DNA from 3 places in the Rhizobium sp. 22-785-1 genome. Region 3 is predicted to be linked to each of the others. Evidence: predicted binding sites of a transcription regulator. Region 3 holds the regulator's gene; each other region holds the start of a gene.
The links. The regulator LexA, encoded in region 3, represses DNA repair genes until DNA is damaged. The targets are predictions, from matches to a motif close to TGTTCNNNNTGTGTTCNG.
Positions count from the first base shown of each region.

Region 1: ACQZ5M_RS20435 (energy-coupling factor ABC transporter ATP-binding protein) is a predicted target of LexA. The motif match lies at 1,029-1,046, and genes of this name have one in related genera.
Region 2: ACQZ5M_RS19770 (YifB family Mg chelatase-like AAA ATPase) is a predicted target of LexA. The motif match lies at 967-984, and genes of this name have one in related genera.

Region 1 is NZ_JBNWDI010000013.1:81,447-83,714, forward strand. Features, by position in the region: gene ACQZ5M_RS20430 (winged helix-turn-helix domain-containing protein) at 1-992, opposite strand, end outside; gene ACQZ5M_RS20435 (energy-coupling factor ABC transporter ATP-binding protein) at 1,106-1,786, shown strand; gene ACQZ5M_RS20440 (energy-coupling factor transporter transmembrane component T family protein) at 1,783-2,268, shown strand, end outside.
Region 2 is NZ_JBNWDI010000012.1:51,816-54,083, reverse strand. Features, by position in the region: gene ACQZ5M_RS19770 (YifB family Mg chelatase-like AAA ATPase) at 1-894, opposite strand, end outside; gene ACQZ5M_RS19765 (aspartate-semialdehyde dehydrogenase) at 1,429-2,268, shown strand, end outside.
Region 3 is NZ_JBNWDI010000001.1:348,849-351,116, reverse strand. Features, by position in the region: gene ACQZ5M_RS01655 (GFA family protein) at 230-628, shown strand; gene lexA (transcriptional repressor LexA) at 776-1,501, opposite strand; gene kdsA (3-deoxy-8-phosphooctulonate synthase) at 1,983-2,268, shown strand, end outside.

The DNA.
Region 1 (2,268 bases), on a different contig from region 3:
GGGAAGACATAGTAGCCATATTGGCGCTTCGGCTCCGGCACGAAGACTTCGATACGATAGAAGAAGGCGAAAAGGCGTTCGGTGCGGGCGCGGTTGCGCAACAGCGGATCGAAGGGGCTGAGAACCCGGACCCGCTGCGGCGGCTCGAGTGACGCCTCCGCCTCCATCTCCTGTGCGAAACTCGAAAAGGCGTAGGATGCGCGCTCCTTCGCGCCATTGGCAGAGATCAACGAGACCTCGACCAATTCGTCCCGGTGACCCATCACCCAGTCCTTCGCCTCATTCGGCGTTACCAGATCGAAGAAAGCGGAAATTTCTCCCGATGTCGCAAAGCCCAGGCGGGATAGCGCCTCACGGCAGGCCCAATCGATGAACCCCTCATGACTGACGTCCCGATCGTAATGCTCCTTCAGAATGACGCGTTCTGAGAGATCGTAAACCTTCTGAAAGTTCACACGGCGGGCAATCGAAAGCCTGCCGGTGTGCCACATATATTCAAGTGCCTTCTTGGACGGATGCCAGTTCCACCAGCCACCGGATTGATGATCCTCTGCCTTCATGTCGCGCGACATGACTGCACCGTTTTCGGCAATGTGCCGGTAGGTTTCCTCGAAGGCGGAATCGAACCCCTCCCCGTGCCATTTACGCCAGCGCTCCTGCATGATCGGTTCGCGGCGACGGAATCGGTGTTTCCAGTAGGGATAAAAGGCTGTCGGAACGATCGACGCGTCATGCGTCCAGTGCTCGAAAAGCGTTCGGTCTTTTTCCAGGAGCGCGGTCAGATGCTCCCGCTTGTAGGTCTGGTTTCTGGAGAAGATGATCTGGTGATGGGCTCGCTCTACCGTGGCGATGCTATCCACCTGCACGAAGCCCAGCGTCGTGATAAGTTCGAGCAATCCATCCTTCGACAGCGCCCTGTTCGGCGGTGCCGAAAGACCCTGTCTCGCCAGGAAAATACGCCGTGCTGCTTCGTTGGAAACCAGAATCGCCATGCCCTGAACTCTAGGAGTCTCCCGCCTCGAAATCAATGTTCTTTTTTTGTTCTTTATTTCGCCAAAGCGTCTTTGTGTTTATAGAAGCGCAACGGACGATTAGGGGAAACGGCGTGGACATTCAGTTCCAGAATGCGAGTGTGACCTTCGAGGGGCGAACAGCGCTTGCGCCGCTCGATCTTTCGCTGTCGGAGCGACGCATTGGCGTGATCGGCCTGAATGGTTCGGGCAAGACCACCTTTGCCCGATTGATCAACGGCCTTACCAAGCCCAGCACCGGCAGGGTCATCGTCAATGGGCTTGATACGATCAAGGATGCCGATGCTGTCTTGAAACAGGTGGGCTTTGTCTTCCAGAACCCGCAAAACCAGATCATCCTACCGATCATTCGCGACGATATTGCGTTTGGACTGAAGAACCGCGGCGTTGGCAAAATCGCTGTCGATGCGGCTGTGGCGGCAACCTTGCAGCGTTTCGGCATCGCCCATCTCTCAGACCGCCGTGCCCATGGACTATCGGGGGGCGAGTTGCAGCTTGCAGCGCTTGCGGCGCTATCCATCACCGGCCCAAACATCCTGATCCTGGACGAGCCGACGAATCAACTCGATCTGAAGAACCGCGCGGTGGTGGAGCGGACTATCCTCGGCTTGGAGCAGGATGTGTTGGTCATTACCCATGACCTTCCCCTGCTTCAAACGTTCGACCGCGTTCTGCTCTTTCATCAGGCTAGGCTTGTTTTGGATGGCGAGCCGGAAGAGGTGATTGCCCGGTACCGGGAGATCGCGCTCTCATGAGAAGCCTTTACGCCGAGGGAACGGGCTGGCTCTACAGGCTCTCGCCCCGCGTGAAGCTGTTGACGCTGGCAGCCTTCAGCGCCGGCCTGTTTCTCACGCGTGATACGTTAATCCTGAGCATTGCGGTCATTCTGGCAGGCTTCATTCTCTGGCAGGCGCAACTGGGGTTGCGCGAAACGCTCTCCCGCCTTCGCCCGGTCTTTCTGACGATCGCGATCATCGCCACGTTCAGCTTTCTGCTGATCCCTGCGATGGATGCCACCGTCACGCTTTTGAGGTTGAGCGCTCTGACATTGCTGGCGACCGCCGTAACCGCAAGTGTGAGCATCTCGCAATTCATGGACGAGATCACCTATGCACTTCGCCCACTTGAGAAGCTCGGCCTGGCAAAGCCAGCCGATGTGGGCCTCGCGGTTGGCCTTGTGGTTCGCTTCGTCCCCGAGATCATCAGCCGATATCACACGTTGAGCGATGCACACCGC
Region 2 (2,268 bases), on a different contig from region 3:
CAGCACCCCGTGGTGGGCGAGCGAGGCCTCGCCCGGCTTGGCGCGCAACCCTCCGCCGACAAGGGCGGCCATAGTCGCCGAGTGGTGCGGTGTTCTAAACGGGCGTCGATCGGAGAGTTTACCGCCGGAAAGTTGGCCTGCGATCGAATGTACCATCGAGACTTCGAGAAGTTCAGAAGCCGAAAGCGGTGGCAGAATTGAAGGCAGACGGGAGGCCAGCATGGATTTGCCGGAGCCGGGCGGGCCAACCATCAGGAGATTGTGACCACCGGCTGCCGCAACCTCGAGCGCGCGTTTCGCGCTCTCCTGGCCTTTGATGTCTGCCAGGTCCGGCAGATTATCCGGGTTGGCGCGAATGGCGGGAACCGGTCTTGAGAGAAGTTGCGTGCCGCGAAAATGGTTGGCGATGGCAATCAGGCTGCGCGGCGCAAGGATGTCGATATCGGCACCCGCCCATGCTGCTTCGGGTCCGCTATCGGCGGGGCAGATCAGACCCTTGTCTTGCGTGTTGGCGGCAATCGCCGCTGGAAGAGCACCTGCCACCGCACCGATCGTGCCGTCCAGATTAAGTTCTCCCAACACGACGAAGCGGTTGAGCGCCTCTGCCGGAATGGCGCCAAGTGCGGCCATAAGGCCAAGCGCGATTGGGAGGTCAAAATGCGAGCCTTCCTTGGGAAGATCGGCAGGGGCGAGATTGACCGTGACCCGCTTGGCGGGCATGGCGAGGCCGGATGCGTGAAGTGCCGCCTGGACACGTTCGCGGCTTTCGGCGACAGCCTTATCCGGCAGGCCGACGATCTGCATTCCGACTTTGCCAGGTGCGACCATGACCTGAACTTCGACAGGGACGCCCTCGATACCCTGAAACGCAATTGTATTGACGCGCGCTACCATGAATGGCCCCCACAGCCGTATTCGCCGTCCGCACGGCTCTACCCTATCGTGCAGTTAACTTGGCATGGGAAGGAGAATAAAACAAGAACATAAGGGTCAGATTCGATGTTCTTACGCCGGGTGGCGTTTGAGATCGTTCACGGCCACGGCTGGTAACCTGTATGACAACTAGACCGACCACATTATCTGCGCTGCGGCGTGCGCAAACTTGTCGGCAAAAACCCGATAAACCTGCCAGGCGGCGGCTATGTTTGCGCTTGACAGAAAAGACAAACCTCCTAATAGCTTTCGCACGAAAAGGAGCGCAACGTCATGCGACATGTTCAGCACATGACCGTCATGCAAAGCCCGGCGGGTTCAGCCGGCGATCCTGCGCGCCTTTCCTATTCCATCCGAATTACGGCCAAAACGACGATTAAAACCGTCTGACGTCTCTGGCCCGCCGCTCTCTCCCCGGTTTGGCCGGGGAAAGGAAGCCGCGGTTTGGCGGCTCCCCCTCACCAAAAAGAGGAGAGGCAGAAAGAGAGCTTGATCATGGGTTTCAAAGTTGCAATCGCAGGCGCCACCGGCAATGTCGGGCGCGAAATGCTGAATATTCTGGCGGAACGTGGGTTCCCGGCAGACGAAGTCGTTCCACTGGCCTCTGCCCGTAGCCAGGGCACGGAAGTGTCTTACGGCGACCGTACGCTGAAGGTTTCCAATCTCGAAAACTACGATTTCTCCGATACCGACATCTGCCTGATGTCTGCTGGCGGCGATGTGTCTAAGAAGTGGTCCCCGAAGATCGGAGCGCAGGGTTGCGTCGTTATCGATAACTCCTCTGCCTGGCGCTACGATCAGGACGTTCCGCTGATCGTGCCGGAAGTCAACGCCGACGCCGTCGAGGGCTTCAAGAAGAAGAACATCATTGCCAACCCGAATTGCTCGACGGCGCAACTCGTCGTGGCGCTGAAGCCGCTGCACGATGCTGCCAAGATCAAGCGCGTAGTTGTCTCCACGTACCAGTCCGTCTCTGGCGCTGGCAAGGAAGGCATGGACGAGCTGTTCCAGCAGACTCGTGCGGTCTTCGTGGCTGACCCTGTTGAAACCAAGAAGTTCACCAAGCGCATTGCCTTCAACGTCATTCCGCATATCGATGTCTTCATGGAAGACGGTTACACGAAGGAAGAGTGGAAGGTTCTGGCAGAAACCAAGAAGATGCTGGACCCGAAGATCAAGGTGACCTGCACGGCCGTGCGCGTGCCTGTCTTCATCGGCCATTCGGAATCGGTCAATATCGAGTTCGAAAACGAAATCACTGCCGATCAGGCGCGCGACATCCTTCGCGAAGCGCCCGGTTGCCTCGTCATCGACAAGCATGAAAACGGCGGCTAC
Region 3 (2,268 bases):
GCAGTCTCATGCGGACAATGCTTGGGTTTTCGCGGGTGACAACATTTGTCAGTAATCTCGTAGCGCGGTCCCACAGGGAGTTACAGGCCGGATCACGAATAGCGGTCTTCACATTATTTGATGTGTCGGTCTGTCGAAGAGCAAAGACAGTCGCCGTGAGTGGTGGGATTTGAACTTCATTCGAAGTTCGGTGTTCGGTGGCTAGGTATCGTGAAGTAGGAGGAATAACATGGTGGTGAGGTCTGCCGGCTGTGCCTGCGGCAAGGTAAGGCTATCTCTCGTCGGTCAGCCCTATCGTGTCGGGATTTGTCATTGCATGGATTGTCGCAAACATCATGGTGCGCTCTTTCTCGCCTCGGCAATTTTTCCAGAGGATGCCGTAACGATCGATGGAGACACTCGCAGCTACAATGGCCGCTTTTTTTGCCCCGATTGCGGTTCACCGGTTTTTGGCCGGAGCGGCGACGAAGTAGAGGTCAATCTCGGTTCACTCGATGAGCCGGATCAATTTGAGCCGACCTACGAGCTTTGGACAATCCGCCGTGAGGCATGGCTTCCGGATTTCCCCGCATTGCGCCGTTTCGATCGCGATCGGAAATCGACAGGCCGAACCGAAGAAGGGCGATAGACCCGTGCAGTTTCATTGTCCCATCATTGCTTCTGTCTCCGTTGACGCGCGGAATACAAAAAAAGCAGGCGATGACCTGCTTTTTTGGTTTTGTTCTGAGATTACTGCGCTCAACCGGTCCGATGTAGGGGTGCCTTCAGTCACCGGTCAGTGATAACGGCGAATGAGACCCACAAGTTTGCCCTGAATTTTGACCCTGTCGGGCCCAAAGATACGGGTTTCATAGGCCGGGTTCGCGGCCTCCAGGGCTATCGAAGCACCCTTGCGGCGGAACCGTTTCAACGTCGCTTCCTCATCATCCACAAGAGCGACGATGATGTCTCCAGGATTGGCCGTGCTGCCGTTGCGTATGATCACGGTGTCTCCATCGAAGATGCCGGCCTCGATCATGGAGTCACCCTTGACTTCCAATGCGTAATGTTCACCCGTTCCGATCATGTCCACCGGCACGGCAACATCGTGGGTATTGTTCTGAATGGCGGAGATCGGAACACCGGCAGCGATGCGTCCCATCACAGGAACGGTGACCGCGCTTGAAATCGCATCATTTACTGGCTTCGGGGCAGGAGCAGGTTCCGGCGCTTTCGGCTTTCCGAGGCTGCCCTCGATCACGCTTGGGGAGAATCCACGTACGGGCTTCTGCGCGGGTGCGGAATAGGCTTCCGGGAGTTTGATAACCTCCAGCGCTCTTGCCCGGTTCGGCAGACGGCGGATGAAGCCGCGCTCCTCCAAGGCGGTGATCAGACGGTGAATACCGGATTTGGAAGCGAGGTCCAGGGCATCTTTCATCTCATCGAAAGACGGCGGCACGCCGGACTCTTTCATTCGTTCATGAATGAATAGGAGCAGTTCCTGCTGTTTGCGCGTGAGCATGAGAAAACCCTTGGAATGCGTTGCGAAGATTCGCGAAACAAATACAGAACGAACACTATATGTTCCATATGTGTTCTGCAATCCCTTAAAATTCCGCAAACGTTCGGGCTTGCCGTTTTGCTGTCCTGTTTCCGCGCAAATGTGGAAGCTTGCCGCTAGGAATATGACAGCATCCTCCTGAACACGACGATGGCGAGCAGCAGGTTGATCGCTCAGCTTGGTTAGAAGCGCGTCTCGCAGGACGAGTAAGGAGCAGGCCGAAGCCAGCGTGCGAAGAAGGCCTGGAAGGCATCGTAACCGGCCCAACTTTCTCTGGAGGTGAGAACAGCGAGAATGTCTGTCGCATGTTGCTGGCGCAAGGTATCAAGCCTGAAAAGCTGGAAAATTGATTCCGATTTTCGGGCTGATGTTGTAAGGCCTTTGCATGCTCGCAAAGTTGCGGTTGCCGGCGATGTCCGGCGCATGAGTCGTGAGGAATGAGATGACTGTAAAGAACAATTTGAAAGTGGTCGCTGGCGAGGGAAAAGGCGCTGTATCCTTCTCCAACACGGAGCGGTTTTCGCTGATTGCCGGCCCGTGCCAGATGGAAAGCCGCGACCATGCTTTCATGATTGCCGGCACACTTCACGAATTGTGCGCCAAGCTCGGCATCGGGCTGGTTTACAAGTCCTCTTTCGATAAAGCGAACCGTACTTCTCTTTCCGGCAAGCGCGGTATCGGCCTCGACAGGGCCATGGAAATCTTCACCGACCTCAAGAAAGAGTTCG